Regions from separate parts of the Bacillus sp. BC08 genome, predicted to be linked through region 2. Evidence: predicted binding sites of a transcription regulator. Region 2 holds the regulator's gene; the other holds the start of a gene.
What was found. The regulator Rex, encoded in region 2, represses fermentation and respiration genes when NADH is low (regulators of the CRP and FNR family bind a similar motif). The targets are predictions, from matches to a motif close to TTGTGAAATATTTCACAA.
Positions count from the first base shown of each region.

Region 1 (19,007 bases), on a different contig from region 2:
AACATCTCCATCTATACAATAACCTTCTTTCCATATGACAACATATGATTTTCTGAGAAAGAGATTTGAATCGGCTTTCCTTTTCTAATAGCGGTTTTTTCTACTTCTGATGCCAATATATCCACTACAATTTTCTCGTTATAAAGATGTGTTTTCTCTTCTACGACTCGCACTTCTGTCCGATATACAGATCCACGAAATTCCATACTTTCCACAACTGTTTTAATACCATCATTTTGTACAATTGTTACATGTTCAGGACGAATTGCATGTTCTTCATTATTTTTCGAAAAGAAATTAATAGAACCAATAAAATCTGCCACAAACGGATTGGCTGGTCTTTGATAAATCTCCTCTGGTGTTCCAATCTGCATAATTTCCGCATGATTCATTACAACAATCTTATCAGCCATCGTTAATGCCTCTTCTTGATCATGTGTGACCATAATAGTTGTTACTCCCACTTTTTCTTGCAAATCACGCATTTCTCTACGTAACTTTTCACGTACTTTTGCATCTAAAGCAGATAACGGCTCATCCAGTAACAAAATATCCGGAGACAGAGCGAGCGCACGTGCAAGTGCCACTCGCTGCTGTTGTCCACCAGACATTTGAGCAGGATATTTATCTTTTACATTCAGTAAATCAACTAGTTCCAACGCCTCTAGCGCTTTTTCTTTTACTTCTGCTTTTCCATATTTTTTTGTCTTTAAGCCGTATTCAATATTTTCAAGTGCTGTTAAATTCGGAAATAATGCATACGATTGAAACACCATTCCGAAGTTCCTCTTTCCAGGAGGTAATGCTGTAATATCTTTTCCATTCACAGCTATACTACCTGTTGTTGCCTCTTCTAGCCCTGCTAAAATTCGAAGCAATGTCGTTTTCCCACAACCACTTGGGCCTAATAAACATACAAACTCATTTTTTTTCACAGTAAAAGAAATATCTTTTAACGCTGTAAATGCATCAAACTGTTTTTGAATGTGTTGAATTGATAAATATTCGCTCATTTTTTCTCTCTCCCACTCACTTACTTTTTCGGTTCTGCTTTTTGGCCAAATTCTTTTTCCCATTTTTCTAAGATTTTGTCGCGATTTTCTGCTGCCCACTTAAAGTCATTCTTTTTGTATAACTTTTCTGTTACATCTTTAGGGAATCCATCTGGAAGTTTATAATCATTTTTAATTGTCGCAAATCCATTTTTCTCGAAGTATAACTTCATTACATCATCAGTAATTGCCCAATCTAAAAATGCTTGCGCTAATTTTTCATTTTTTGCATTATCTTTTTTAATAAGTGCGTTCGCTTCTACTTCCCAACCTAATCCTTCTTTCGGCAATACAACTTCAACTGGTGCACCTTTTTGTTTCTCTTTCAAAGCACTATAAACCATTGATACGCCAACTGGATATTCACCAGCGCCTGCTAATTTCGCTGGTTTTGATCCTGAATGAGTATAAGTTGCCATATTATCATGAAGTTTCTTCATGTAATCCCAGCCTTTATCTTCACCCATAATTTGTAACCATGCAGAAACTGTTAAAAATCCTGTTCCAGAAGAAGCCGGATGTGGCATAACAAGCGTTCCTTTATATTCTGGTTTCGTTAAGTCTTCATATGATTCTGGCATCGGTAAATTTTTCTTCTTTAATTCTTCTTTATTTATAGCAATCCCCGTCATAAATGCCGTATTACCTACCCATTTTTCTGGTTGCTTATCATCTTTAAATTGCGTGAGAACACGATCTGCTCCTTTTGGAGAGTATCCTTTTAACATATCTTTTTTATCTAAAGCTAGTAGACTAGACGCTGCTGTTCCCCATACAACATCTGCTTGTGTATTTTTTCCTTCAGCTAGCAATTTCGCTGTAATAACTCCAGTTGAATCACGAACAATGTTCAGTTTTACATCTGGATACTTTTGTTTAAAAGAATCAAGATAAATTGGTACAAGTTCTTCTTCAATCGCTGTGTAAACAGTCAATGATCCAGATAATTTATCATCTTTCACTTTTGCCCCAGCACTTTCTTCTTTCTTTGCACCACACCCCATTAATAACGAAAATACCATTCCAGTTGCTACAGCTTTAAAGATTGTTTTTTTCACTGTCTCTCTCTCCTTTTACAAATCTTATGTACAATTCAAATATAAACAACTAGTGTAAAAGCAGTATTAAACCAACATTAATCTTTTGTTTGTTGTTTGTTTTTGTGTAATACGTTGCTACTTCTATGTTTTTTCGCATTTTTCTGCTAATAATGAACGCTAAATTTACAAATAATTAAAAAAACCTTTATAATCCCACAAAAAAATGAGGCGTTTGTAAAAAACGCCTCATTTTTGTTTACCTTTTTTTGAATTACGATTTGCATACTTCGCGCTATTTTCTCCTTCATACTCTAATGCAAATTCTGCATCTGGTAAGCTTTCTTTCGGAGTTTTATTATTGTTAATTGCTGCATTTTGTTTCACTTTTCTTTTTACCAATACCTTCACCTGCTCTCAAGGATTCACTTTCTACTCTAGTTTGAAGCAACACACAATAATTATTACTGGCAACTGTTAACAAGTACATAAGAACTGCTAGATGGAAATACTACCTATGAAGAAAGCATTATAAAAAGGAGCAATTATTATGAAGAAGAAAGATAAAATTCAGTCACCAATTTTAGATGAAACGCTCCCGCATCAAATGAATTTCCCATCCTTTAAAGGAACAGGAAAGAAGATGCAACAACCTTTCATAAATCAATATGACGTCGTAATCGGAGACAGTAAATATGATTCTGAGAATAGTCCACTTCACAATTGGAGTGATGAAGTAGATCCTGCCATTATGGCTGGAGAAGAATGGATCCATCCTACAAATGATATTGGGTGGATTTCAGAAGAAAATCAAGAGTTGCTAAAAAAAGAAGGAAATAATAAGAAGGACGCTTTTATGCATCCGCAATTTGGCATTAACGACTAAAAAACCATTCTACCTAACGTAGGTAGAATGGTTTCATATTATCCAATAATAATTCTCTCTTTCGGGTATTTATAGCGAGGTGGCTGTTCTCTTCCACCACTAGCTAGTATAAATGTTAAAATACCGACACGCCCGATAAACATAAGTACAATGAGTACAAGTTTACCAACCGTTGTTAAATCTGGCGTAATACCTGTCGATAAGCCTGTCGTCCCGAAAGCCGAACACACTTCAACAATTAAACTCATAAGCGGTACATTTTCCGTAATAGATAAAATAAATAGTGCTGTGGCACATAATAAAATCCCCATCGTCATAACGACAGATGCTTTCAACACGTCCTCTTCATGTAGCTGACGTTTGAAAACTCTAACCGTTCTTCCACCTCTTGCAAAAGTGTATAACGATAATATACTAACAGCAAATGTTGTTGTACGTATTCCGCCCCCAACCGAACTTGGAGATGCTCCTATAAACATTAATATACTCATAAATAAAAGCGTCGGTTGTGACAATTCACGTATATCCATTGTAGCCAGTCCACCACTTCGCGTCGTCACAGATTGGAATAATGTATAGAAAATTGTTTCATGCCATGATTTCCCTGCTAAAAAATGATTTCGTTCTAGTAAAAAAATCATAATTGTTCCAACGATAACGAGCGCAAAAAATGTTGTTGTCGTCAATTTTGTAAATAACGAAAAACGAAATAGTTGCTGTCTCCTTTTACTAAGGAATTGCTTTACTTCCATTAACACTGGGAAACCGATTGCTCCTAAAATAATAAGTAACATATGAATCATTTGCACAATGTAATCTTTTTTATACGGAATTAGCGATTGTCCTGTTAAATCAAATCCGCCGTTCGTAGTTGCACTAACCGCCGCAAAGAACCCATGAAAATAAGCTTCTTGCCACGTTGGAAAGTAAAGTAAGAATCTTGTACCTAATAATATTGCTCCAATAAGTTCTATTGAAATAATTACAATTAAAATCGAACGCATCAATTCTACAAGGCCTGATAAATTCCCTTGATTATGGTCTGCCATAATGAGTCTTCTTCTCTGCAAACCGATCTTTTTACCTGTTATAATCCAAACAAATGTACCAAGTGCCATAATTCCTAAGCCGCCTAATTGTAAAATTAGGGCTAACATAATAATTCCTGCCGTAGTAAATGTATCTGAAATCGTAACAACAGACAGACCCGTAACACTTACCGCACTAACAGATGTAAAAAGGGCATCGATAAATGTCCATTTCACACCAGCCTTCGTAACAAACGGGAAACTAAGCAATATCACCGATACAACTACTGCTAATAAATAAAACAAAACAATGAGTTGTACAGGACGTAATTTTTGTAAAAACTTTTTTATATCTCTCATTCCATCACTTCGCTACCTTTTTTCTATCGATTAAATAAAGAAAAATCTTCACTTTCTTTATTTGTAAATAACTGCTCAAATAATTTGGCAAATACCATTCCATACACAGTTCCATTACCTCCATATGGTAATGCGTAAAACAAATTATGTATCTTTTTATCTTCTTTTAAAATAGGGAGACCATCATGACTGCCACCAAATGCTGCCGCCCAATAGTACTCTGCCTGTATATTCTTATACTGCGGGAACATCTCTTTTACAATGTTAATAAGGATGTCACGCTTATGCAATAATTTCGTATCACCAATTGTTTGAATTTGCATCGCTTCATCTAATCCGCCTACAATAATGCGATTTTGATATGTTCGAAAATATAAGTAAGGCCGTGCTGTTTCCCAAATTAATGATTGTTCGTGCCAGCCTTCAAATGAATCTACCTTATTTGTCACAACTGCATAAGATGTTTCCACTATTGTATTTTTTTCTTTCTTTCCGAAAAGCGCTTCATAACCTGTCGCCATAATAATATTCTTTGCTATAATTTGATTTCCTGTTTTCGTGTAACAAATTAAATCATTTTGGCGTTTTTTTATATGTATGGCCTCTGTATGCTCAAGTATAGTAGCTCCCATTTGATTTGCTTTATGCAAAAGGCTATGCGCTAATAAATACGGATTCACCTCGGCGTCACCATGCGTATATAACGCTGCTTGTTTTGTGAATGAATACTTCTTCTTCATATGCGAATCGGTAAAATACTCAACCGGGAATCTATAATGGCGTAACGTATTATATTCTTCTTGTAAAAACGATACATCCTCATTTCTACTTGCATAATACAAACTACTTCGCGGAATAAACTGGGGATCAATATCGAGAGTCGGTACAACTTGTTCCATTGTTCGTAACGCTTCGTAACAAAGCTTATATGCTCGTACCCCTTTTTTTTCACCAAATGTATGGATCAGTGAGGTTAACGATTTATCATGAAGAAATTGAAGTAAACCTGTATTAGCAGCTGTACTACCACATGCGATTGCTCGTTTTTCAATGAGCGTAACATGCATTCCAATTTTCGCTAACGAATACGCTATATGAGCACCTGCTTCTCCGCTTCCAACTACAAGCACATCACATATCATATCATTTTCTAATGATGGATAACAAGGTATAGAAACTCCTGTATTCCAAAACAACTTACCAGTCATAAGTTTCATAATTATACTCCTAAAATATAAATTTCTCCTTTCTATGTTTTGTTATTTCCCATAAAAAAATCCAACTAACATACGCTAGTTGGATTTTTTATTTTTAATTAGAACGCTCCTCCAGCCAATTTCCAACCGTCGGATATGTTTGTTTTACCGCTGTTCCACCGTAAACGATCGACATATGTCCCGTTGGTAAACATACATATTGTTTATCTGTGCTAGAAATATGATCTAGCAACGCTTCTACTTGGCATGGCAGTGCGATATGATCACGTTTCGCAGAAATATTTAAGACATTCGCCTTAATATTTGCAAGGTCTACCTTTTGTCCGCGAATAACGAGTTCACCTTTCACTAATTTATTATTTTGATAAAAATCGCGAATCCATTGTCTATACGATTCACCTGGGAATGGGATACCGTCACCAACCCACTTTTGAACTAATTTCCAGCTTTCGACGAAGCGCTCATTTTCTGAGCGATCGAGTAAAGCGACATATGGACCTACAAAGTTTGTGATTGGTTTTAACATCTTATTTCCGAAATCAATCATTTCTGGCGGAATATTTCCGAATGTATCAACCGCTTTATCTAAATTGAAATATTTCTCGTCTAATAAAGGACCGTATAATCCTGTTTCAGAGAAATCAAAAGGACTTGTCATAAAGATTAAGTTGCGAATTGGCATGTGCGGATGAAGTGCCGCATAAATAGAAGTTAGCGTTCCACCCATGCAATAACCAAGTAAAGAAATCTCGTCCGATTTCGCAGTTCGCATTACTTTTTTCACTGCTTTTGCAATATAGTCGAACACGAAATCATCAAATTTCAAATGACTATCTTCTAAACCAAATGTGCCCCAATCAAGCATATACACATCAAAACCACGATCTACTAAATATTCCACTAAACTATTTCCTGGAGTTAAATCCATAATATACGGTTTATTAATAAGCGCGTATATTAATAGGATTGGAACTCTCTGTGTTTTTTCTTGTTTTGGAATGTAACGATACAGCTTCGTTTTATTCTTCGTCCAAATAACTTCTTTTGGTGTTAAACCAACTTGTGGTTCTGGTTCGCGTAATAAAACTTCGCTCGCTCTTTTCACACGGCGATATGCTTTACGATATTCTTCTGGGTACAACTCCAATTGCTTTTCCCATTCCGTTACGAATGTAGTCATTTTTCTATCTCCTTTTTGGTCGATTTCTTTCTAAAAAAAAGAAGTGCATTCCTGCTATGGATATGCACTTTTTTCTTACTTCATTACATGTATAATCCACCGTTAATGTTTAATTGCTGACCTGTGATATACGCACCATCACGGCATAGGTATACTACACCTTTTGCAATTTCATCAGCTTGACCAAAACGTTTTTTCGGGATTTTCGCAACGATTTTTTGACGTACTTCTTCTGGTACTTCTGCTACCATTTCAGTATCAATAAATCCTGGGCAAATTGCGTTTACAGTTACATTTGTTTTTGCAAGTTCTAACGCTAATGATTTTGTAAATCCTAACATACCTGCTTTTGCTGCAGAGTAGTTTGTTTGTCCAAATCCACCAGCTTGACCAATAATAGAAGAAATACTAATGATTCTTCCTTCTTCAGCTTCCGTTATGTATGGAAGTACAGCACTAGTCGTATTGAATACGCTGCTTAAATTCACGTCAATTACGCGCTCCCAATCTTCACGATTTAACTTTTTGAATGTACGATCTCTTGTAATACCAGCATTATTAACAAGAATATCAACTTTACCAAAATGATTCACAGTTTCTTCTATAAGTCGGTTTGCATCTTCTACTTTCGAAACATCTGCTTGAACTGCATAAACGTCATGTCCTTCTTTTCCTAATTCATTTACTAAGTTTTCAGCTGCTTCTTTACTGCTGTTATAGTTAATAACTACTTTTGCTCCCTCTTGTGCTAATGCTACTGTAATTGCTTTTCCAATTCCTTTTGCCCCACCTGTTACGATTGCTACTTTGCCATTTAATTGAACCATTTCTTTTCCCCCTTAAATGAATTTGTGAACGATTGTTATGAATCATTTTGGTACTCATATGATTAGAGTCCATTTATTAATTATGTTTCGTTGTTTATACATGAAAAAGAGATTCTCCCTTCCCTTTTACACGTTATAAACAAACGCTATTATCATTTTTTATTTTCCGGCTTATTCGCAGGCTTTACTTCTTCTTTTGCAGGTACTTGTAGTTTCGCTAGTACTGCATTTTGCTTTTCTAGCAATTCCAAAATTTGATCAACTTTCGTTTCTAATGTGCGAATATCTTGTTTCACTTTCGTAACATCACGCTTTAATGTAGGAGCTTGTCCCAATGAATCCACTTTCTCTTCTAGAACTTCCTCAATGTTATCAACTTTATTTTCTAAGTTGATAACAAGCGTAGCTACTCTAGCGATATCCTCTTTCGTAGGCACATTCACCTGTTCTAAATAACTTTTTGTTGTATCATTTAACGCTTTTTGATAAAACAAATTCAAGTCTAGAACGCTGCCCATCCAAGCAGAATATTCTTCTGTTTTAATTGTTTCATTGAGCGCTTTTCCCCAAAATGTTTCGGTTTGTTCATAAGCATTTTTCCATGCTTGCAATGGATCGAATTTTTGATCAATCACTTCGACTACACTCCCTTTTTTGTTTTTGAAACAATTCAACCTATTCACTATTTTCTAATATTCTGAATAAAACTTCAAGTCCATATTTTATTTTTCTTTATTTTCCAATAAATGTGTTGACATTAAAAACAGATAGGTGTAAATTGCACTTATAAGCAAAAAATTCCATCTAACTGATTCATGAGGTGATGCACAATCATGCTACATAATGAACCAGAACACCCAGAAAGTTTGGAAAAAAACCAAGCGAAACAACCAAACTCCATGCCAAAAAACTTCTTAGTTCCTTTCTTACTTCTCTGTCTAAAAGACTGGAGTCTTCATGGTTACAAACTCATTCAAATGCTAATGGACATCGGCTTTTCTTCTGTTGACCAAGGTAATGTGTATAGAACATTGCGCAAGTTAGAAAAAGAAAACCTTATTTCTTCTACTTGGGATACAAGCGAAGGCGGGCCAGCGAAACGAATTTATTCTTTAACAGAATATGGAGAGCAATATTTAACAACATGTGCGACTTCTTTTGAACATTATCAAAATATGTTGCGGACGTTTTTTACGTTATACACCAATGCATTCTTTCCATTTTCTACTTCTCCAGAAAAGGATGAAAAGGATTCTTCATCTTCACCTGGTGGTACAGCAGAGTAATCTGCGTTCACAATATGCAAAAAAACATTTGGAGGTCAAACAATGGAAACTAAGCCATACGAATTAGTCGATGCATTTTGGAAAAACTGGTCTCAATCTCTTTCCCTCTTCTCTTCAGCTGGGAAACAATTGGAGCAACTTACTTTAGAAACTTTAAAACAACAACAAGACGCTTTGCATAAATTAACATCAGGAGTAGATGAACTAGAAAAAGAACTACAACAATTCACTGCTCAGTTCAATAACCAATATACTGATTACGTGAAGCAATTAACTGGAAACTCCTTAAATGATCAAATTAACGAGTGGCAAGGGAAATGGAATGAACTTTCTACTCAAATGCACCAACTTACTGTTTCTCCTACGAAAACATCTTTGTCTATTATTACTCAAACTAGCGGTCAATTTGAAGAAACAACAAAACAATTTATTGAACAACAACAAGTGCAACGTGAAGAGGTTCAAAAACAGTTAGAAGTTTTTTTGGGAGAGTTCAAGTCCAAACAACTAGAACTCGCAAAGCAGTTCGAGGAAAACTCAAAAAATTTATTTACTTCCATCAAGTAAGAAAAATGTGGGAGCTAACTGCAGCACAAACAAAACTCTTTCTTCCTCCTACTACATCAAGATGGCTGGCATTTTTCGATATGGAAAAGAAGGAGGCCCAAATGAATCCATTTCAAGAAGCACAAACTGTTCCGGAGCTTCGTTATGATGAGATTCAAGTCGGTGATCAAGCATCCCTTACAAAAACGATTACGGATGAGGACGTTATCAATTTTGCAAAATTAACTGGAGATGTGAACCCTATTCATATTTTAGATTCTTTTGCAAAAACGACAATGTTTAAAGAACGTATTGCTCATGGCATGCTCGTTTCCAGTTTCATTTCGACGATTCTTGGAACGAAACTCCCTGGCAAAAACACGATTTATTTGTCTCAAAACGTTTCATTCCGTGCTCCTGTCAAAATTGGCGATACACTTCGCGTTGTGGCAGAAGTCATCAAAAAACGTGACGATAAAAAAATCATTACGTTGCAAACAAACATATATAATCAATCAGGTGATATTGTCGTGGAAGGTACAGCGACAATACTGAAAAAAGAGTAGCAAATTTGCTACTCTTTTTTCTATCCAATAACTTCTAATCACACCGATTACTTCCGCGTATGAGTACGTCGTTTCCACATAAAATAATGTTACCAGTTCAGATAAGTACTTAGCTGAACTGGACTACTCATAAGGATGTGTATCAACATGGTAAAAACAAACAAATTACTAGTTCCAGGTGCAGAACAAGCGCTTGAACAATTTAAATATGAAATTGCACAAGAATTCGGTGTTAGCTTAGGTTCTAATACAGCATCTCGTTCTAACGGTTCAGTTGGCGGTGAAGTAACGAAACGACTTGTTGCTTTAGCTCAACAACAATTACGTGGATAATACTATAACATATGGCTTAGAGGCAGATATTCTCTGCCTCTTTCTATTTTTAACATACCTAATCGCACTTTTTCACATACTAGTAAGAGCAAACTGAAAGGAACGATATGTGATATGAAACGGATTAACATTCGCATGAGTCCTCCCCGTGTTCTTACTTTGTCTTTTATTATGTTATCAATTATCGGTACATGCTTATTAAAGCTACCAATTGCTACAACCACGTCTATTTCATGGCTCGATGCTTTATTTACAACCGTTTCTGCTTGTACGGTTACAGGACTTGGTGTTGTGGATACGGGGAAAGTATTTACCTTATTTGGCCAATGTGTCATTTTAACGCTTATACAAGTGGGCGGACTTGGCATTATGAGCTTTGCCGTATTAATTGCGATTATGCTCGGCAGAAAAATTGGTCTTCAAAACCGAATTTTACTGCAACAAGCGTTAAATCAAACGAATATTGGTGGCGTCATTCGTCTTGCCAAAGCATTATTTTTATTCTCTTTTACAGTCGAATGTATCGCTACTTTGATTCTTTCTTTTGAATGGATACCAAAATACGGTATTGCTAAAGGGATCTATTATAGCTTTTTTCATTCAATCTCTGCTTTTAACAATGCTGGTTTTTCTGTGTGGAGCGATAATTTAATGTCCCATTCTCACAGCATTCTTGTCAATCTCGTTATTTCTTCCCTCATTATTTTAGGTGGGATTGGTTTTACAGTAATTATAGATATAAAAAGAAAGAAAAATTTTAAAAACCTTACATTACACTCAAAACTTATGCTCTCATCTACCCTAATCGTCAATATTATTGCGACTATTCTTATTTTTATATTCGAGTTCCACAATTCTTTTTCTATGAGAGGATTTACCCCATTTGAAGAAGGAATGGCAGCTTATTTTCAGGCAGTTTCAACTCGTACTGCCGGGTTTAATACAGTTGATATTTCTGCATTATCAAAGCCTTCCCTACTATTAATGATGCTCCTTATGTTTATTGGCGCTGGTAGTGCTTCAACCGGTGGTGGAATTAAGTTAACAACCTTTTTAATCATGTTTTTTGGGGTATTTAAATTTTTACAAGAACAAGATGATATTGTCGTGTTTAAAAAATCTATTAAAGATACTCTCATTGTCAAATCATTGACCATCACTATTATTTCCATTTCATTTATCTTTTTTGCTATTTTAATTTTAAGTATTACTGAGCGAGTTCCCCTATTGATGAGTGCTTTCGAAGTATTTTCAGCATTTGGGACTGTCGGACTCAGTATGAATTTCACACCACACTTAACTATGATTGGAAAAGCTATTATTATCTTTATGATGTTTTTCGGGAAGATGGGACCTTTAACATTGGCTTTTTCATTTGCACGTAAAAAGAACCGAAAAATAAAATATCCGAATGAAGATATTTTAACAGGTTGACAACCGTATAAATTATCCATATAATGAGGGTACAATAGCATATCTCCAAAGGGGAGTAGCGTCCAAGAATATTTCTTGGAAACAAAGTCGTCATTACGTAGAACTTAGTTCTTCCGGCTTTGTTGGCATTTTCATTACATATGTCTAGCAAGACCTTTGCCTATTAACGGCAGAGGTCTTTTTTGTATTCATTACCAAATTCTTCCAAAGTTAATAGGCAGGAGTATGGGGAAACTAAATAGTGGGGAAATTCTTCACTTATTTAGTACTTATAGAAATGAGAGGAGAATGTACATGGATGTATCATTATTATTGGAGTATGGTTGGGTATTACTCATCCTAATTGCACTAGAGGGGATTTTAGCGGCTGATAACGCTCTTGTTCTTGCAATTATGGTAAAACATTTACCAGAAGAAAAACGAAAGAAAGCACTATTTTACGGATTAGCGGGGGCATTTGTTTTCCGTTTCGGATCATTATTTATGATTTCGTTCCTAGTCGACGTATGGCAAGTGCAAGCAATCGGTGCCATTTACCTTATGTTTATCGCTGGTAATCACTTATTTAAAACGTATGTTAAAAAGAATACGGATGAAGAAACAGAAGAAAAAGAAGCAAAGAAAAAACAAGAGAACTTTTGGTGGACTGTATTTAAAGTTGAGGTTGCTGATATTGCCTTCGCAGTTGATTCAATTTTAGCTGCCGTTGCATTAGCAATGACTTTACCGAAAACAGGATTAGGTACAATTGGTAGTCTTGATACAGGGCAATTCGTTGTTATCTTTGTGGGTGGACTTATCGGATTAATCATTATGCGATTTGCAGCAACTGCTTTCGTACAAATCTTAAAACGTAAACCAGGACTTGAAACTGCAGCATTCTTAATTGTAGGTTGGGTTGGTGTGAAACTAGCAGTCTATACATTAGCACACCCTGCATTAAATGTAATTCCGCATTCATTCCCAGAGTCTACGCTATGGAAGCTTACATTCTGGATTGTATTAGTTGGAATCGCAGTTTGTGGTTGGTTCTTCTCGAAAGAAGTAGAAGTAAAAGTAGAAAAGAATTTAGACGAAAAAGCGCTGTAATCACAGCGCTTTTTCTTTTTTCATTCCTCCTTCTCAATGTCCAGAAAAATTTATATTATACTACCTTTTGTAAACGTTTTCTTAATTCATGTATGTCCTTTTTGTGAAACATTGCACAAACTTATTGAAACTACGACCGAATCCATGTACTTTATTCATATAAGGAGTATTTATAGATGATGTATTAAAGGAGCGTATTACTCATGCTAGAACAAGGATTAGATTATGTTGTCAAACTGGCTAAGAGCAAAAAACAAATGCTAGATACAAACCCGATGCAATATTTCATTCGTGCCGCACTTGCGGGGATTTATATCGGTTTTATTATTGTACTATGTTTTAAATTAGGTAATTTCTTTCACATTGCAGATTCACCAGCAACTTATTTAGCTGCTTCTATGTTTTTCGGAATTGCCCTCGTACTTATTATATATGGCGGCGCTGAATTGTTTACTGGAAACACAATGTACTTCACTGTAGCAACTTTAAGAAAAGAAACAACGATTTCTGATACACTTCGTAACTGGGTCGCTTGTTATGCAGGGAATTTAGCTGGAGCTTTATTCTTTGCCTTACTATTTTATGCAACTGGCATTTTCGAAGCAATTGATCACGGTCATCTCATGAATAAAGTAGTAGAAGGAAAAATGAATACACCTACAATGCAATTATTCTTTAAAGCAATTTTATGTAACTGGCTTGTATGTCTTGCGTGTTTCTTACCTTCTCAAGTGAAAGGTGATACAGCAAAAATTATGATGATGATGCTACTCGTTTTCACATTCTTCTTATCTGGTTACGAGCATAGCATTGCAAACTTATCACTGTTTGCTTTATCTTTAGTTTCACCGCATCCGGAGACAATTTCTTTTGCAGGTGCTATTCATAACTTAATTCCAGTTACAATCGGTAACATTATTGGCGGGTCTGTATTTGTCGGTATGGTTTACCATTACTTAACAAAGAAAGTACCTGACGTGAAACAAGAAGAAACTGAATTAGTAGCAGCTCAACAAGAAGAAATCATTCCGTTGCAAGCGCATATGAAACATTAAAAACTCCAAAGAAAAACTTTGGAGTTTTTAGCTCCCTACATATTTCACAGTCATACTAGCTTCAATCTCTTCTTGCTCTTTCCCTCTCTCTATTCTCTTCCTCATCTGATGCATACCGATAACATCATTTGTATGCAAGTGAATTTCATTAACATATAAACCTTCTTCGCAGAAAACTTCTACAAAATCTAACCCACTTTTTTGTCGCCATCCCATATTATAGTCGAGGGAAATAATATTCACTTCATTATCCCTCACAATTTGTAAGGCAGATTCTACTGTAGTTGCTAAAACGTATCCGTACGGACAACTTCTTTGATCATCCATATATACATTCATGTCCTATCCCCTCTTTATTTTGTATACGTAACCAGCATGTAACATATTGCCCCAAGGCTAATAAAAGGACCAAACGGAATTTTGCTCCTCATTTTCATACGTTTTAATACTATACCAGCTCCAAAGAAACAAAGACTAAAGCAAGATGCTAAAAATAAAATCATAAAAATCCCTTTCAGCCCCGCTATAAATCCAAGCAGCGAAAGTAATTTTATATCCCCTCCACCAAGCCCTTCTGGATATATCTTTTGCATGCAATATAACAAAATGAATATAACGCCACTACCAACTATACTATCTGTCCAAGTGACTAACGGTACAAAAATACATTCTAAAATGAGTAAACAGGCAAACCAAGCTAAAATACGATTTGGGATTAACATATATATGTAATCTGTAACTGAAATAATAAGAAGTAATGAAAATAGTGATAAAATGATGATAAGCTCTCGTTTCATCCCAATCATATATACAGTAAGAAGAAATATCATTCCGGTTACAAATTCAAATACTACGTACAAAACTGAAATCGTCCTCTTACAATTCGCACAACGTCCCCTCTGTATACAAAATGAAATGATTGGGATCAATTCTTTTGGCTTGAGCACATACTTACAATAATGACAATGTGAACGCGGGGTAATGATAGACTCACCTAGCGGAACTCTCATCGCAATTACCATAAAAAAAGAACCAAACACCATCCCCACTAACAATGCATATAAATAAGTGAACATCCCTTCCTCTCCTTTCCAGAAGAACATAGCAAAAAAAGGAGAGAAATTCTACTTCATATTATCTCTATTCTATTAAAAAAGCAGGCCATTTTCTGGCCTGCTTTCCCCTCTTTTATACGATGAAATATACTGCTTTTAATGGTCCATGTACTCCGACAACAAGATTCATTTCAATATCTGCCGAGTTACTAGGCCCTGTAATAAAGTTAATACAAGATGCCACTGCCTCGCCATTTTCTACACGTGTGTTCATATCCTGAACTGCTTGTGTAATACGAGGCACAAGTGTTTCACGTGGAATAATAGCAAAGTAGACAGTCGGTAAAAAGTGTAAAGAACGACCTTGACCTTTATGACTTTGTACAACAATCGTACCAGATTCAGCTAAAGTATAATCACTAAATGCGATTCCAATATTCGCTCTTTCTGCGATACGCATATTCTCTTCTTTTTTCTCGGGATCCCATACATTCACTTCAACATTTTGCATTGGAAGCTCTTCTTTAAATAAAGAAGTCAATCCATAAGAATCAAAACGTTCATCTGCCGATAACATAATAGGTCCCCCGCCGTTTTCCACGATTACTTTTTGAATATCTTCACGTAAACGGTCGTTTGTCGTTTCCACTACAGTTGTATGAATGTTTGTACATTGATTTTTAAATACTTCTAACAATTCTTCTTGTGAATAATCTTTTAGCGTTTCTACATTCACATTACTTTTCCATGCTGGACGCTTTACGCCTTCCGTTTTCCGCTCACGTCCAAGTTCTTTTGCAATATTATCTAGAAAGGACTCACGGTTTTGAATTAATCCTGTCATTATTTGTCCCCGCCTTTCTTATGATCTTTATACCAATCACGGAATCGTTCTTTACTTGGAGCCGGGAATTCACGTATATCTGTCCAGTTTTTAAGTGGCCCAACACCTTTTGATACACGGTTACCAGATGTAAATGGACTCATTGCTGCAGGTGCCATTTTTGATCCCATTTTATATAAAGCAGCTGAAGAAGCACCCATACTAAACATTTTCATTGCTAATTTTTCTGCAAGTGGAGCACGTCCTTCTTGCTCAACGATTACTTGACGATGTTTTAATAATAAATCATGCAATGGTATTTTTACTGGACAAGCTTCTGTACATGCTCCGCATAAACTAGATGCATAAGGAAGCTCTTTGTAATCGTCATATCCGCCTAAAAGTGGAGTTAATACCGCACCAATTGGTCCTGAGTATATAGAGCCATATGAATGTCCACCAACGTGACGATATACGGGACATACGTTAACACAAGCGGCACAACGAATACATTGCAATACTGATCGGAATTCCGATCCAAGAATTTGAGAACGGCCATTATCAACAACAACTAAGTGAAATTCTTCAGGTCCATCTACTTCCTCTTCTTGAATTGGTCCCGCTACAGTTACATAACTTGTTAATTTTTGCCCTACTGCACTACGACATAGTAAACCAACTAAAACATCTAATTCTTCCATTGTCGGAACCATACGTTCCATACCCATTACTGCAATTTGAGTTTTCGGAATCGACATAACAAGATCGGCATTACCTTCGTTCGTTACTAAACAAAGAGAGCCAGTATTTGCAACGGCGAAGTTACAACCTGTCACACCAATTTCTGCATCCATAAATTTCTCACGAAGTTGTTTACGAACAAACTTTGTCATTTCGTATGGATCATCAGAATTTTCATAACCAAGTTTTTCTTTAAATACATCACGAATTTGTGCTCTATTTTTATGAAGTGCAGGCGCAATAATATGTGAAGGTGGATCGTTATCTACTTGCAAGATATACTCTCCTAAGTCACTTTCTAACACTTCACAGCCAATCTCCTCAAGGGCATGATTCATACTAATTTCTTCAGTTACCATTGATTTTGATTTTACAACTTTCTTCGCTTGTTTCTTTTTTGCAACGTCTTGAATATACTTTGCTGCATCCTCTTTCGTTTTCGCAAAGTACACGTGTCCGCCTCTTTTGGATACATTATCACTTAATTGCATTAAGTAATAATCAAGATTTTCTAACGTATGTTGGCGAATTTGTTCTCCTAGTTCACGCCACTCTTCCCAGTTTCCTAATTCGTCTGCTGCTTTTAAGCGATTCGTATATAAGCGCGTTTGTGCAGAAGATACTGCTCCGCGCATGAACGAATCTTGAATTCCATCGCCAACGCGATCATTAAATTTTTTCTCACTGATTTTCATAGACATAGCTTATGTTCCCCCTTCATGAGCGACTATTTAGTACCTCAGCAATATGCATTACTTTTATTTCTTTTCCTAAACGCTCAATACGTCCGCCAATGTTTAACAAACACCCACAATCTGCACCGATTAAATAATCAGCACCTGTTTCCATTGCACTATCTACCTTTTCATCTACCATTTGCTCAGAAATTGGAGTCATCTTCACTGAAAACGTTCCCCCAAACCCACAACAATTTTGCGCGTTTGGCAGTTCTCTCACAGTTAATCCTTTGACGTTTGATAATAAAATTCCTGGCGCTTCTTTTACTCCAAGCAGGCGTGTCATATGACAAGATTTATGAATAGTAGCGATCCCTGGTAAACTTGCACCAACATCTGTCACTTTTAAAACATCTACAATAAATTGTGTAAATTCATATGTTTTATCAGCAATCTTTTGTGCACGTTTAGCCCACTTCGGATCATCTTTAAAAACATGCGGATACTCATGAAACATTGTCGCACAAGAACCAGATGGCGTAACGATATATTCTGCATCTTCAAAAGTTTCAATCATATGTTTCATCGCTTCTTTTGCTGCTTCTACATGGCCGCTATTATAAGCAGGCTGACCGCAACAAACTTGTGCTTCTGGAAATTCAATTTCACAACCTAAACGCTCCAACACTTCAACTGTTGCTTTGCCGACATTTGTTTCAAACATATCGACTAAACAAGTAACAAATAAAGTAACTTTCATAATTATTACTCCCCCTTTTTACAACTCCACCAACAAACATATGGTCATCAGATGACTAAGAAAAGAAGAAGTAGGCTCAACCATGGCCTATCCTCTCCCTCTTCTAAAGAAAACGCTTACTTAATCTCTCTCTATTTTATCAAAAAATTTGATTTTTAAAAGATTAAATTACGAATTTATATCGTTTTTACCTGTGACAATATGTTCTACATTTGTTAAATGATCTAGCATTGCTTGCTGCGCTAATTCTACATCTTGCTTTAACACTGCATCATATATAACTTGATGCTCTTCTATAAGTCGTTCTGATGTTGTTTGTTCACCATATAAAATAATGCGTCTCGATTCACCAATCGTTTCAGCAATCATCTCTGAAACATGATTCATGAGTTCGAGCAAAATGTTGTTATGCGAAGACTCCGCAATTCCCATATGGAACTGAAAATCTGCTTTTTCACCAGCCTTTTCATCTCCAATGCTCTTTGCCATTTCATCTAACCAATGCTTCATATTTTGCAAATTATCTTCCGTACGCTTTGCCGCAGCTGCTCGAACTGCCCCCACTTCAAGCACCTTTCGTACTTCTAATAAGTTCAAAATATCTTCTTTCTTCATTAATAATTTATTGTTTAATGATTTTGTTAATGAAGAAGAATCGAAATTCTTCACATATGTACCTTCTCCTTGTTTCATCTCAATTAAGCCCATTGCTCTTAGCGCACTTAACGCTTCACGAACAGCAGATCTACCAACTTGAAACTGCTCAGCTAATTGATGTACAGGAAGTAGTTTGTCACCAGGTTTTAACGTACCATTTTTAATCATTGTTAAAATAGCTTCAGATACTTCTTCATAAATTTTTTTCGGTTTAATAGATTTGTACTCCAGTTAAATCACCTCAGTATCTTCCAAACAACAATTGAAACGATTTATAAGAACTTTGCATCATAACTATTTTAGAACGAATTGGTAAGAAGTACAAATGTTTTGTTCATAAAATCGTCAAATCTTTAATATTTATTTGATATTAATTTATATATATTCATGAAGAAAAG
Region 1 is NZ_JBTGPA010000023.1:13,176-32,182, reverse strand. It holds gene ACXVYO_RS05020 (putative 2-aminoethylphosphonate ABC transporter permease subunit) at 1-11, opposite strand, end outside; gene ACXVYO_RS05015 (putative 2-aminoethylphosphonate ABC transporter ATP-binding protein) at 12-1,013, opposite strand; gene ACXVYO_RS05010 (putative 2-aminoethylphosphonate ABC transporter substrate-binding protein) at 1,034-2,110, opposite strand; gene ACXVYO_RS05005 (hypothetical protein) at 2,339-2,491, opposite strand; gene ACXVYO_RS05000 (DUF3905 domain-containing protein) at 2,640-2,975, shown strand; gene ACXVYO_RS04995 (TrkH family potassium uptake protein) at 3,014-4,363, opposite strand; gene ACXVYO_RS04990 (NAD(P)/FAD-dependent oxidoreductase) at 4,387-5,580, opposite strand; gene phaC (class III poly(R)-hydroxyalkanoic acid synthase subunit PhaC) at 5,675-6,760, opposite strand; gene ACXVYO_RS04980 (acetoacetyl-CoA reductase) at 6,844-7,587, opposite strand; gene phaR (polyhydroxyalkanoic acid synthase subunit PhaR) at 7,740-8,222, opposite strand; gene phaQ (poly-beta-hydroxybutyrate-responsive repressor) at 8,421-8,873, shown strand; gene phaP (polyhydroxyalkanoic acid inclusion protein PhaP) at 8,916-9,440, shown strand; gene ACXVYO_RS04960 (MaoC family dehydratase) at 9,542-9,985, shown strand; gene ACXVYO_RS04955 (alpha/beta-type small acid-soluble spore protein) at 10,133-10,318, shown strand; gene ACXVYO_RS04950 (TrkH family potassium uptake protein) at 10,433-11,752, shown strand; yybP-ykoY riboswitch at 11,791-11,956, shown strand; gene ACXVYO_RS04945 (TerC family protein) at 12,047-12,841, shown strand; gene ACXVYO_RS04940 (formate/nitrite transporter family protein) at 13,045-13,896, shown strand; gene ACXVYO_RS04935 (cyclic-phosphate processing receiver domain-containing protein) at 13,924-14,235, opposite strand; gene ACXVYO_RS04930 (prepilin peptidase) at 14,250-14,972, opposite strand; gene ACXVYO_RS04925 (LutC/YkgG family protein) at 15,085-15,795, opposite strand; gene ACXVYO_RS04920 (LutB/LldF family L-lactate oxidation iron-sulfur protein) at 15,795-17,216, opposite strand; gene ACXVYO_RS04915 ((Fe-S)-binding protein) at 17,233-17,952, opposite strand; gene ACXVYO_RS04910 (FadR/GntR family transcriptional regulator) at 18,121-18,810, opposite strand.
Region 1: ACXVYO_RS04940 (formate/nitrite transporter family protein) is a predicted target of Rex. The motif match lies at 12,943-12,960, and genes of this name have one in related genera.

Region 2 (13,645 bases):
GACCCCGGTCGGGACCGCCATTTTATATAAAGAAAAGAACGAAACATGTTGTTTCGTATTTTTTTATTTGTTTTAACAAAAAACTAATAAAGACAGTCAAACTATCCTTAGGAAAACTCCTAAGGACTTTTTTATATATTCAAAACCTGTATAATAAAGAGCAGAGAACATTGTGAGTAAAGTAGGTGAAGTCTGTGAGTAAATATGAAATAATAACAAAATCTTCTGAGGAAACACAAAGGTTATCAGAAAAACTAGGTGGACTTGTCGGGGCACAAGATGTAATTATTTTAGAAGGAGATCTAGGGGCTGGTAAGACAACTTTTACAAAAGGACTAGCAAAAGGTCTTGGGGTGAAAAGAGTTGTAAATAGTCCTACCTTTAATATTATTAAAGAATATAAAGGGAGATTGCCGCTATATCATATGGACGTGTATCGCTTAGCAGAAAGTGAAGAGGACTTAGGTTTTGATGAGTATTTCTATGGTGAAGGAATTACCGTAGTAGAATGGGCTCATTTAATAGAAGCATTTTTACCAAATGAGAAGTTACAAATTAGTTTATTCCATGCTGGAGATGACACAAGAAAAATTGTACTCGAGCCAATTGGAGATCGATATATTAGATTATGTGAGGAGCTATTACAAGATGAAAGTACTAGCAATTGATACTTCAAATTATGTAATGGGTGTATCCCTTATTGAGGAAGGAAACGTAATTGGGGAAATCATTACAAACTTAACAAAAAACCATTCTGTACGTCTTATGCCAGCTGTAGAACAACTGTTAAAAGAATGCGGTGTAAAACCAAAAGAATTAACTAAAATCGTTGTAGCTGCTGGACCTGGATCATATACAGGTGTTCGCATAGGTGTGACAGCTGCAAAAACATTAGCTTGGTCACTTCAAATACCGATTGTAGGTGTATCAAGTTTAGAAGTAGTAGCTGCAAACGGAGCTAATTTTGATGGATTAATCTGTCCTTTATTCGATGGAAGACGTGGACAAATTTATACTGGGTTATATACATATGAAGGAGAGAATGTAACTTCTATAGAAGAAGACCGAATCATCCTTATTGTAGACTGGTTGCAAATGTTAAAAGATAAAGGCAAGCAAGTTTTATTTATTGGTAACGATGTTAAACTGCACAAAGAAACAATAATAGAACATTTAGGCGATCAAGCTGTATTTGCTCCTTTCACTAAAAATAACCCAAGACCAAGTGAGTTAGCGTTCTTAGGATTGCAAAAAGAAGAACAAGATGTACATTCATTTGTTCCTAGTTACCTTCGTTTAGCTGAAGCCGAAACAAAGTGGTTAGAAAGTCAAAACAAGTAGGGGTTTGCAGAAGATGGATATGATATTTAGAAAGATGGAACTCGATGATATCGCTCAAATTGTAGCTATTGAAGAAGCGTCTTTTTCAACTCCTTGGACTGCAGATGCCTTTCACCGTGAGTTAACGACGAATGAACATGCACATTATGTTGTGCTAGAAAAAGATGGTCGTGTAATTGGGTATTGTGGATTGTGGATAATTATTGATGAATCACATATAACAAATATAGCTATTTTGCCAGAATACAGAGGTCAAAAGCTAGGGGATGCTTTATTGAAAGAAGTTATTTCCGAAGCGAAAGATTTAGGGGTAAAAACGATGACACTTGAAGTACGTGTATCAAATGAAGTAGCAAAACAGTTATACAGAAAATACGGATTTCAAAATGGTGGAATTCGTAAACGATACTATGCAGACAATCAGGAAGATGGTCTCGTAATGTGGGTGAATATATAATGGGAAAAAATACGATTATACTTGGTATTGAAACAAGTTGTGATGAAACAGCAGTAGCAGTTGTTAAAAATGGAACGGAAATTATTGCGAATGTCGTTGCATCACAAATTGAAAGTCATAAACGTTTTGGCGGAGTTGTACCCGAGATTGCATCCCGTCATCATGTAGAAGAAATTACAGTTGTGTTAGAAGAAGCTTTAAAAGAAGCAAATATTACATTTGATGATATTGATGCAATTGCTGTAACAGAAGGACCTGGTTTAGTAGGAGCGCTTTTAATAGGGGTAAATGCAGCGAAAGCAGTAGCTTTTGCGCATGATATTCCTCTAGTTGGTGTTCATCATATCGCTGGTCATATTTATGCGAATCGTTTAGTAAAAGAAGTTCAATTTCCACTACTATCACTTGTTGTATCTGGTGGGCATACAGAGCTTGTTTATATGAAAGAACATGGTTCATTCGAAGTGATTGGTGAAACAAGAGATGATGCAGCTGGAGAGGCGTATGATAAAGTAGCTCGTACGTTATCTATGCCATATCCAGGTGGTCCTCATATTGATCGCCTTGCACATGAAGGAGAACCAACAATCGATTTGCCTCGTGCATGGCTAGAACCTGATTCGTATGATTTCAGTTTTAGTGGATTGAAATCAGCAGTTATCAACACTGTGCATAACGCAAAACAACGCGGGATAGAAATTGCACCGGAAGATTTAGCAGCAAGTTTCCAAGAGAGTGTAATAGATGTGCTTGTAACGAAAGCATCCCGTGCAGCAGAAGCGTATAACGTAAAGCAACTACTTCTAGCTGGTGGAGTAGCTGCTAATAAAGGACTTCGTGCACGTTTAGAAGATGAATTTGCAAAAAAAGAAAATATTGAGCTACTTATTCCTCCGCTATCTTTATGCACAGATAATGCAGCAATGATTGCGGCGGCAGGTACAATTGCATATGAACAAGGAAAACGTGCTACATTAGCTTTAAATGCAAATCCAGGATTAGATATTGAAGCATAGTTATACACAAAATTAACCACAGCTTGTGGATAAAACCCATGTTATCTGTTGATAATGTGGGTTTTACTGTGTATATAAAATGTTGATAACTTTTTTGTTGATTGTGGATAATGTGGAAAAGTTATTTTGGCGTTTATTTTACAAAGGTGGATATGTGTATAAACTTGTGGATAAATCAGATGAAGTCTGACCTTTACGTGTATTCTTTTTCGGGAAATAAATAACAAGAAGATATCTTTAAAAAACATTTTGAAATACGCTCTTATGATAGGAGTTATTAACAATGTCAAACTTTGTCGGTAAATCGATATGTCGTGTCGAATTGTTTATACAATATGACGTTCATCCTAACTAGAAGACAAAAAGGATGTCGCATAGTCAAAAATCCCGACTTATGAGACATCCTTCTTATTCATACTCTTATAAATGTAATGCTTCCCATTCTGCCATACATGCATCAAGTTGCTCTTGTAGTGTTTGCTTTTTCGTTGTAATTTCACTAGCTTTTTCATAATCTGCATATATTTCTGGTAAGCAAAGTTGATCTTCTAACGTAGCAATTTCTTCTTCCAATTCTACAATGTTTTGTTCTAGCTCCTCAATTTTTCGAGTGCGTTGACGTTCTAATTGTTTACGCTCTTTTTCTTCGAGATAATTTAATTTTTCTTGGGCTACAGTTTTTTGAGCAGGTGCTTGGCTTTCTTGCTGTTCTTGTTGTTCAAATGCTGCGCGTTCAATCATCTCATTTTTCTTTTCAACGTAGTAATCGTAGTCACCTAAATATTCCTGTGCACCTTCTGTTGATAACTCAACAACGGTCGTCGTTACACGATTAATAAAGTAGCGGTCATGTGAGACAAATAGAAGGGTGCCTGGATAATCAATTAAAGCATTCTCCAAAATCTCTTTACTATTTAAATCAAGATGGTTCGTAGGTTCATCAAGAATTAATAAATTCGATTTTTGCATCATAAGTTTTGCAAGAGCTAATCGAGCTTTTTGTCCACCACTAAGAGAAGATACTGGCTTTAGTACATCATCACCTGTGAATAAGAAGTTACCTAATATCGTGCGAATTTCTTTTTCAGGCTGCAATGGATATTCATCCCATAACTCATTTAAAACTCGCTTAGACGATGTTAAGTTAGCTTGTTCTTGATCATAATAACCAACCGAGACGTTGGATCCGAAAGAAACATCACCATGTAATAGTGGTAATTTATTTACAAGTGATTTTAATAATGTGGATTTCCCGATTCCATTTGGACCAACTAAAGCAACGCTATCCCCGCGAGTTAAGCGCATCGTTACATGTTCAATAATCGGATCCTCATCATAGCCGATAGTTGCATCCTTTACTTGTAAAACATCATTTCCACTTTGTTTTTCGATATCGAAGTGGAAGGAAGCTGACTTAGAATCACCTAATGGTCTTGTTAATAATTCCATTCGGTCTAATTGTTTACGACGGCTTTGGGCACGTTTAGTCGTAGATGCACGAGCTATATTTTTTTGCACAAAGTCCTCAAGCTTAGCAATTTCATCTTGTTGTTTTTCATAACGTTTCATTTCTTGCTCGTATAGTGCTGATTTTAAATCTAAATATTTACTGTAGTTACCAACAAATCGTCTGCTTTCTTTATTCGAAATTTCATATACTTGTGTAACGAGTTTGTCTAAGAAATAACGGTCATGGGAAACGATTAGTATTGCGCCGGGATAGCCTTGTAAATATTGTTCAAGCCATGTTAATGTTTCGATGTCTAAATGGTTTGTAGGCTCGTCCAAAATAAGTAGGTCTGGTTTCGTTAATAATAATTTACCGAGAGCTAATCGTGTCTTTTGTCCACCGCTTAATGTAGAAATCGTCGTCTGGTGCGTTTCAACTGGGAAGCCAAGACCACTTAAAATCGAGCGGATATCTGCTTCGTACTGATAGCCACCTTGATCTTTATAATCTAATTGTAATTGGTCATAATCAGCTAATAATCTTTCGTATGTAGCCTCGTTTGAAAAGTTTTCTTCTTTTCCCATCTCTTGCTCTAGCCTTCGAAGTTTTGTCTCCATTTGCTGTAAGTGTGTAAAGACGGTTAACATTTCATCCCAAATTGTTAAAGATGTTTCTAAACCGGTATTTTGAGCTAAGTATCCGATTGAGACATCTTTTGGTTTTATAATTTCGCCACCATCATGAGATAGCTCACCGGCTATTATTTTTAATAACGTAGATTTTCCGGCTCCATTTCGCCCGACTAATGCGATACGATCTTTCGTTTGAACTTCCAATTTTATGTTTGCAAGAATTGTTTCTGCACCGTATAATTTCGAAAGCGCGTTTACTTGTAATAAAATCAATGTTTTCACCTCAAATAATTTCTTAACTTTGCCATGTTTATATTTCTCAATCATACTAAAAATAGTGTATAGTTTAAAATAAAGAGAGAATACTTCTTCTCTTTATTATACAGGGAAATTCATGAGTGCTAAACTTCTGTATTTGATTCAAGTATATGAATAAAGATAGGAAGAGAGGAGAGGTTATATGGATCAGCAAAAAATTCCACAGGCCACTGCCAAACGATTGCCTCTATACTATCGATTTATCCAAAACTTATCTCTTTCTGGTAAGCAACGTGTTTCATCAGCCGAATTGAGCGAGGCGGTAAAAGTTGATTCCGCAACAATTCGAAGAGATTTCTCATATTTTGGAGCGTTAGGGAAAAAAGGTTATGGATATAACGTAAATTATTTATTATCATTTTTCCGTGAAACACTCGACCAAGATGATATAACACGTGTAGCACTTATTGGAGTAGGTAATTTAGGGACCGCTTTCTTACATTATAATTTCACGAAAAACAATAATACAAAAATTGAAATGGCGTTTGACGTTAGTGAAGAGAAAGTCGGAACAGAAATCGGGGGCATTCCTGTATATCATTTAGATGAATTAGAAGAACGTTTATCAACTGATATACAAGTGGCAATATTAACAGTACCCGCTACAGTAGCGCAACCTGTAGCAGATAGATTGGCAGAAACGAACGTGCATGGTATTTTAAATTTCACACCAGCACGCTTAAATGTGTCAGACAATATAAGGATTCATCATATTGATTTAGCGGTAGAGTTACAAACACTTGTTTACTTTTTGAAGAATTATCCACAATAAAACGCAGAGGAAGCGACCTCTGCGTTTTATTGTTGTTTTTTCTTTGTGAATTTAACTAAGATAAGGCGAAGTGCCAAATTAAAATCAATTGTTGCCATAACTGCAAATAGTATTGTCCACATATTCCAGATGGTATCTGTTACGTTCGTAATGGCGAAGCGTGTAAAGATACACCCTAGAAGGAAGTACAATGCAGCCATGAACAATGGTGAGTTTCTCATACTAAAAATCCTCCGATAAAGCCTTGCATTTTTTCAGCTTCTTTAATCATTTCTTGAATTTGTTCATTGCTCATTAAAACTTGAGCAACTGCAACTAATGTATTCATAGCAACATGAGCTGCGATAGGGACGATAATACGCTTCGTTTTTACATATAAAAAGGCGAATACGAGCCCCATAGAAGTGTATACCAATAAGTGAGTGAAATCAAAATGAATTGCTGCGAATACGAGAGAACTAATGATAGCAGCAATAAAGAAGTTAAACTTCTTATAAAGTGTACCAAATAAAATTTTTCTAAATACGATTTCTTCCAAGATAGGTCCTATTATAGAGATGACGATAAGGAACCAAGGTGTCGTTCTAGCGATATCCATAAGTCTCGCTGTATTTTCTGATCCAGGTTTAATTCCTAATAAACGCATTTCTATCATGCCGGCAATACTTTGCGAGAAAAATGCTAAAAAGAAGCCGATAAAAATCCAACCAATCGTAGCTGGAATAGAAGAACGCGTTGTATCTAAACGTCTGTCGCGAATATCTGTTCTAAGTAACCAAAGTACGATACATAATGCAATAAAGAAGCTAATGATTGCCCAGTGTCCAGTTATGAGTTGGAACTTCTCTTCTCTAGTAAAGCCCCTGTTATCATAAAGTCCAGTTTTCAGGAGAAGTGGTAATCCAGCAATGGATGATAACTGCATTAAAATGTATGTAACGATAACCCACCAATATTGTTTTTTCAAATGGTTTAACCATCCTTTCTAACTCTAGTGTATGAGATAAGGTAGGATAACATGTAAATATGCTACCTACGATATAAACCTCGCGTAAATTATGTTTTTTTCGTAAATCCGTATTTGAAATTATAATAGAAGACAGGAGAAAGTTGTGTGTATAGCGAAAACAACTTAGGGTGTCCTTTCATATTGTAACATACGAGTAGTGGAAACAACGATTCATATAGTAAAGGTAGAAGAAGAGAGACTCTATATAGAAAAGTGTATAGCTTAATTTGCGAAAAAATTATGATTTTTTTACTTGCAAAAGAAATTGAGATTATTTATTATTATAAGTGTGTTAGCACTCGGGTGACTTGAGTGCTAATAAAGAAAATTTACATAACAAAATGAGGAGGTTGTTGTTCATGCTAAAACCATTAGGTGATCGCGTTGTAATTGAGCTTGTTCAAGCAGAAGAAAAAACAGCAAGTGGTATTGTATTACCAGACACTGCAAAAGAAAAACCACAAGAGGGTAAAGTTATTGCAGTAGGTACTGGTCGAGTGCTTGAAAATGGTGAGCGTGTTGCTTTAGAGGTAGCAGCAGGTGATCTTATCATCTTCTCAAAATATGCAGGTACTGAAGTAAAATACGAAGGTACTGACTACTTGATTTTACGTGAAAGTGACATTTTAGCAGTTATCGGTTAATTATATAAATCTTAAAAAATTCAAGGGGGTCAATTATTATGGCAAAAGATATTAAATTTAGTGAAGAAGCACGTCGTTCGATGCTTCGCGGTGTCGACACTCTTGCAAACGCAGTAAAAGTAACGCTTGGACCAAAAGGTCGTAACGTTGTACTTGAGAAAAAATTCGGTTCACCACTTATTACAAATGACGGTGTAACAATCGCAAAAGAAATCGAATTAGAAGATGCATTCGAAAACATGGGTGCGAAATTAGTAGCAGAAGTTGCTAGCAAAACAAATGATGTAGCTGGTGATGGAACAACAACTGCAACTGTATTAGCACAAGCTATGATTCGTGAAGGTCTTAAAAACGTAACAGCTGGTGCGAACCCAATGGGTCTTCGTAAAGGTATCGAAAAAGCTGTTACTGCTGCAATTGCAGAATTAAAAGAGATTTCTAAACCAATCGAAGGCAAATCTTCTATCGCACAAGTAGCTGCTATTTCTGCAGCTGACGAAGAAGTAGGTCAATTAATCGCTGAAGCAATGGAGCGCGTTGGTAACGACGGTGTTATTACTTTAGAAGAGTCTAAAGGATTCACAACAGAATTAGACGTAGTAGAAGGTATGCAATTTGATCGTGGATATGCATCTCCTTACATGATTACTGATTCTGACAAAATGGAAGCAGTTCTTGATAACCCATACATCTTAATTACTGACAAAAAGATTTCTAACATCCAAGAAATCTTACCAGTATTAGAGCAAGTGGTACAACAAGGTAAACCACTTCTTATCATCGCTGAAGACGTAGAAGGCGAAGCTTTAGCTACATTAGTAGTGAACAAACTTCGTGGTACATTCAATGTAGTAGCTGTTAAGGCTCCTGGATTTGGTGACCGTCGTAAAGCAATGCTAGAAGATATCGCAATCTTAACTGGTGGCGAAGTAATCACTGAAGAATTAGGTCGTGACTTAAAATCTGCTACAGTTGAATCTTTAGGACGCGCAGGTAAAATCGTTGTAACGAAAGAAAACACAACTGTAGTTGAAGGTATCGGAAATACACAACAAATCGAAGCTCGCATTGGCCAAATCCGTGCGCAATTAGAAGAAACAACTTCTGAATTCGATCGTGAAAAATTACAAGAGCGTCTTGCAAAACTTGCAGGTGGCGTAGCAGTAATTAAAGTAGGTGCAGCAACTGAAACTGAGTTAAAAGAGCGAAAACTTCGCATTGAAGATGCACTTAACTCAACTCGTGCAGCGGTAGAAGAAGGTATCGTTGCAGGTGGTGGTACTTCACTTATGAACGTATACACGAAAGTAGCTTCTATCGTAGCTGAAGGCGACGAAGCAACAGGTATCAACATCGTACTTCGCGCACTAGAAGAGCCAGTTCGTCAAATCGCAATCAACGCTGGTCTAGAAGGATCTGTAGTTGTAGAGCGTCTAAAAGGCGAAAAAGTAGGCGTTGGTTTCAACGCAGCGACTGGCGAGTGGGTTAACATGCTTGAAACTGGTATCGTAGATCCAGCTAAAGTAACTCGCTCTGCACTTCAAAACGCAGCATCTGTTGCAGCTATGTTCTTAACAACTGAAGCTGTAGTAGCTGACAAACCAGAACCAAATGCACCAGCAATGCCTGACATGGGCGGCATGGGCATGGGCGGTATGGGCGGAATGATGTAATTCCGTTTGCTCGAAAAACATCCATTTCTATATAGAAATGGATGTTTTTTTATGTTTTTTAGAAAAGGAAATGAATTTCTGTAGAATTTTGTCGCTTTCTCTCTTGACCATATCGATACTTCATTGTTAGAATCTAGGAAGATAATATAAAACAATCCTTCATATATCCTCGATGATATGGTTTGAGAGTCTCTACCGGGTTACCGTAAACAACCTGACTATGAAGGCAGTGCGTCTTATATTTATAAAGAGCGGAAGACTATCTTTCTTTATAAAGCCAGACCCCTGCCTTTTCTTTGTTATGAGACTAGAGGCGGAGGACTGGCTTTTTTTATTATATTAGTAATGCTTTTCGCTAAATTGGTGAAAATATTTATATACGAGAACTAACGTTGGGGTGATTATTTTGAAGAAGCAGCATGATACAATTATCGTTTTAGATTTTGGGAGTCAGTACAATCAGTTAATAGCACGTCGAATTCGTGAGTTCGGTGTATACAGTGAGCTTCATCCACATACAATTACTGCAGAAGAAATTAAAGCAATGAATCCAAAAGGGATTATCTTCTCTGGTGGACCAAATAGTGTATATGGTGAAGGCGCATTACATTGTGATGAAAAAATCTTTGAACTAGGATTACCGATCTTCGGTATTTGTTACGGTATGCAGCTTATGACACAACACTTCGGTGGTAAAGTAGAACGTGCAAACCACCGTGAGTACGGAAAAGCTGTTCTTAAAGTAGAGAACGAATCAAAATTATATACGAACCTTCCAGAAGAGCAAGTTGTATGGATGAGTCATGGTGACTTAGTAACTGGTTTACCTGAAGGATTCGTAGTAGATGCAACAAGTGAGTCTTGTCCGATTGCGGGTATGAGCAATGAAGAGCAAAACTTATACGGTGTACAATTCCACCCAGAAGTACGTCACTCTGAGCACGGTAACGATTTAATTAAAAACTTCGTATTCGGCGCTTGTGGTTGTTCTGAAGGATGGAACATGGAGAACTTTATCGAAGTAGAATTAGAGAAAATCCGTGAAACTGTTGGAGACAAAAAAGTACTATGCGCACTTAGCGGCGGTGTAGACTCTTCTGTTGTAGCAGTGTTAATTCATAAAGCAATCGGCGATCAATTAACATGTATTTTCGTTGATCACGGCTTACTTCGTAAAGGTGAAGCAGAAGGCGTTATGAAAACATTCAGCGAAGGCTTCCACATGAACGTTATTAAAGTGGATGCACAAGAACGCTTCATGAACAAGTTAAAAGGTGTAGAAGATCCAGAGCAAAAACGTAAAATCATCGGTAATGAATTCATTTACGTATTTGATGATGAAGCTTCTAAATTACAAGGAATGGACTTCCTAGCACAAGGTACACTTTATACAGATATCGTTGAGAGTGGTACAGCAACTGCACAAACAATTAAATCTCACCATAACGTTGGTGGGCTTCCAGAAGACATGCAGTTCAAATTAATCGAGCCTTTAAACACGTTATTTAAAGATGAAGTACGTGTATTAGGATCGGAACTAGGAATTCCTGATGAAATCGTATGGCGTCAACCATTCCCAGGCCCTGGTCTTGGTATTCGTGTATTAGGTGAAATCACAGAAGAGAAATTAGAAATCGTTCGTGAATCTGATGCGATTTTACGTGAAGAAATTATTAAAGCGGGCTTAGACCGTGAAATTTGGCAATACTTCACTGCGCTTCCTGGTATGCGTAGCGTAGGTGTTATGGGTGACGAGCGTACTTACGATTACACAGTAGGTATCCGCGCAGTAACATCTATTGACGGTATGACAGCTGACTGGGCACGTATCCCTTGGGACGTATTAGAGAAGATCTCTGTACGTATCGTAAACGAAGTCAAACACGTTAACCGTATCGTGTATGATGTAACGAGTAAGCCACCAGCAACTATCGAGTGGGAATAGTATTATAATAAAAGATCCATCTATCGCACATGCATAGATGGATCTTTTGTATTTCTACCGTTAATACGAACGAAATTGTAAAAGTTTATAAAAATGTTCGTTTTTAAATTGACAAAACTGCTTCTCCGAGTTAATATGAGTATGTAATTCAAACAAAAAGTGAATATTATGCCGTCGTATAATATCGGGGATATGGCCCGAAAGTTTCTACCTAGCTACCGTAAATGGCTTGACTACGAGGCGTTTTTATAAAGGTGAGGGGAATCTTATCTTTATTCATAGAACGCTTCCATGTATATGCAATGGAAGCCTTTTTTATTTTTAAATAGATAAAAGAGGGCTAGGGGGATTACGGCGAGTAATCATATAACGGGGGAAACGTAAGATGAAACGCTATTTTCAGTTTGATGAACTCGGCACAAATTACAAAACAGAGTTCATAGCAGGTTTAACGACATTTTTATCTATGGCTTATGTACTATTTGTCAATCCTGCTACGCTGTCACTTGGAAATGTTAAAGGGTTACCAGCAGGTACAGGAATGGATCCAGGTGCAGTATTCGTTGCTACAGCATTAGCAGCGGCGATTGGTTCGTTAATTATGGGTATTTTCGCGAAGTATCCGATTGCTTTGGCGCCGGGGATGGGAATTAACGCGTTCTTTGCTTATACGGCAGTGTTAACGATGGGTATTCCGTGGCAAACAGCAATTGCTGGAACGTTAATGTCAGGTATTATCTTTATTATTCTTACAGCTTCAGGTATTCGTGAAAAAATTATTAATGCAATTCCAACAGAGTTAAAGTTTGCAGTAGCGGCAGGTATCGGATTGTTCATTGCCTTCCTTGGATTCCAAAATGCCGGAATTATCGTGAAAAATGATGCTGTTCTTGTTGGATTGGGGGATTTAACAAAGGGTACAACGTTACTAGCGATCTTCGGGGTTGTTACGACAATCATCTTTATGATTAAGAAAGTTAATGGTGCAGTGTTCTACGGTATGATTCTTACAGCAATCTTAGGGGTAGCGACAGGATTAATTGATACTCCGAAAGCTGTAGTGGGAGCAATACCGAGTCTGGAACCTACGTTCGGTGTGGCGTTAACGCACTTCGGAGATATTTTCACTGTTCAAATGGTAATTGTTATTATTACGTTCTTCTTCATTGATTTCTTTGATACAGCAGGTACACTTGTAGCGGTTGCGAATCAAGCTGGATTAATGAAGAACAATAAATTACCACGTGCAGGAAAAGCGTTATTCGCAGATGCGATTGCAACTGTAATCGGTGCCATCTTAGGTACATCAACAACAACGTCTTACATTGAATCTTCTGCTGGGGTAGCAGCTGGTGGACGTTCTGGATTTACAGCAGTTGTAACAGCAGGATTCTTCTTGCTGGCACTATTCTTCTCACCGTTATTAAGTGTTGTAACACCAGCTGTAACGGCACCAGCTTTAATTATTGTAGGAATCTTAATGGTTTCATCTTTAGGCGAAATTGATTGGAAGAAATTCGAGATTGCAGTACCAGCATTCTTTACAATCATTTCAATGCCACTTACGTATAGTATTGCGACAGGGATTGCAATCGGGTTTATCTTCTATCCAATTACGATGGTAGTAAGTGGTCGTCGTAAAGAGATTCATCCCATTATGTATGTTATGGGAGTTTTATTCGTACTATATTTCATCTACGTTCGTAAATAAAAGGGGTTTTTGAAAGGTCTAGACTTAAGGGGAGTCTAGGCCTTTTTTGCGTCTTCAGAAAATCTTAAGGATTTCCGAGCGTTTTTCTTCAGAAGTTTTCCTATAATAGAAGTTAGGGATTAAAAAAGTGATGGGGGAGATATTGTGGCAACTGAAACAATACTTGTCGTAGATGATGAAAAAGAAATTAGAAATCTTATTACAATCTATTTAAAGAATGAAGGATATAAAGTGTTGCAAGCGGGGGACGGAGAAGAAGGATTACGTTTACTAGAAGAAAATGAAGTACATCTAGTCGTATTAGATATTATGATGCCGAAAGTAGATGGTATTCACATGTGTATGAAAGTAAGAGAATCGAAAGAAATGCCGATTATTATGCTTTCTGCGAAAACGCAAGATATGGACAAAATTTTAGGATTAACTACAGGTGCAGATGATTACGTAACGAAACCATTTAACCCGTTAGAGTTAATCGCAAGAATTAAATCTCAGTTACGTCGTTATATGAAGATGAATGGTTTTGCTATTCAAAATGAGGACGAGTTAGAAATTGGAGAGATGAAAATAAATATCTCAACTCATAAAGTCATTGTGGATGGAGACGAAGTGAAACTGACCCCGAGGGAATTTTCAATTTTAGAATTACTAGCTCGTAATCCGGGTATGGTCTTTAG
Region 2 is NZ_JBTGPA010000022.1:117-13,761, forward strand. It holds tRNA gene ACXVYO_RS04775 (tRNA-Asp) at 1-20, shown strand, start outside; gene tsaE (tRNA (adenosine(37)-N6)-threonylcarbamoyltransferase complex ATPase subunit type 1 TsaE) at 195-668, shown strand; gene tsaB (tRNA (adenosine(37)-N6)-threonylcarbamoyltransferase complex dimerization subunit type 1 TsaB) at 649-1,341, shown strand; gene rimI (ribosomal protein S18-alanine N-acetyltransferase) at 1,355-1,798, shown strand; gene tsaD (tRNA (adenosine(37)-N6)-threonylcarbamoyltransferase complex transferase subunit TsaD) at 1,798-2,814, shown strand; gene ACXVYO_RS04800 (ABC-F family ATP-binding cassette domain-containing protein) at 3,235-5,169, opposite strand; gene ACXVYO_RS04805 (redox-sensing transcriptional repressor Rex) at 5,357-5,986, shown strand; gene ACXVYO_RS04810 (YdiK family protein) at 6,013-6,207, opposite strand; gene ACXVYO_RS04815 (CPBP family intramembrane glutamic endopeptidase) at 6,204-6,953, opposite strand; gene groES (co-chaperone GroES) at 7,355-7,639, shown strand; gene groL (chaperonin GroEL) at 7,678-9,312, shown strand; purine riboswitch at 9,452-9,553, shown strand; gene guaA (glutamine-hydrolyzing GMP synthase) at 9,719-11,257, shown strand; purine riboswitch at 11,412-11,513, shown strand; gene ACXVYO_RS04835 (NCS2 family permease) at 11,643-12,968, shown strand; gene ACXVYO_RS04840 (response regulator transcription factor) at 13,113-13,645, shown strand, end outside.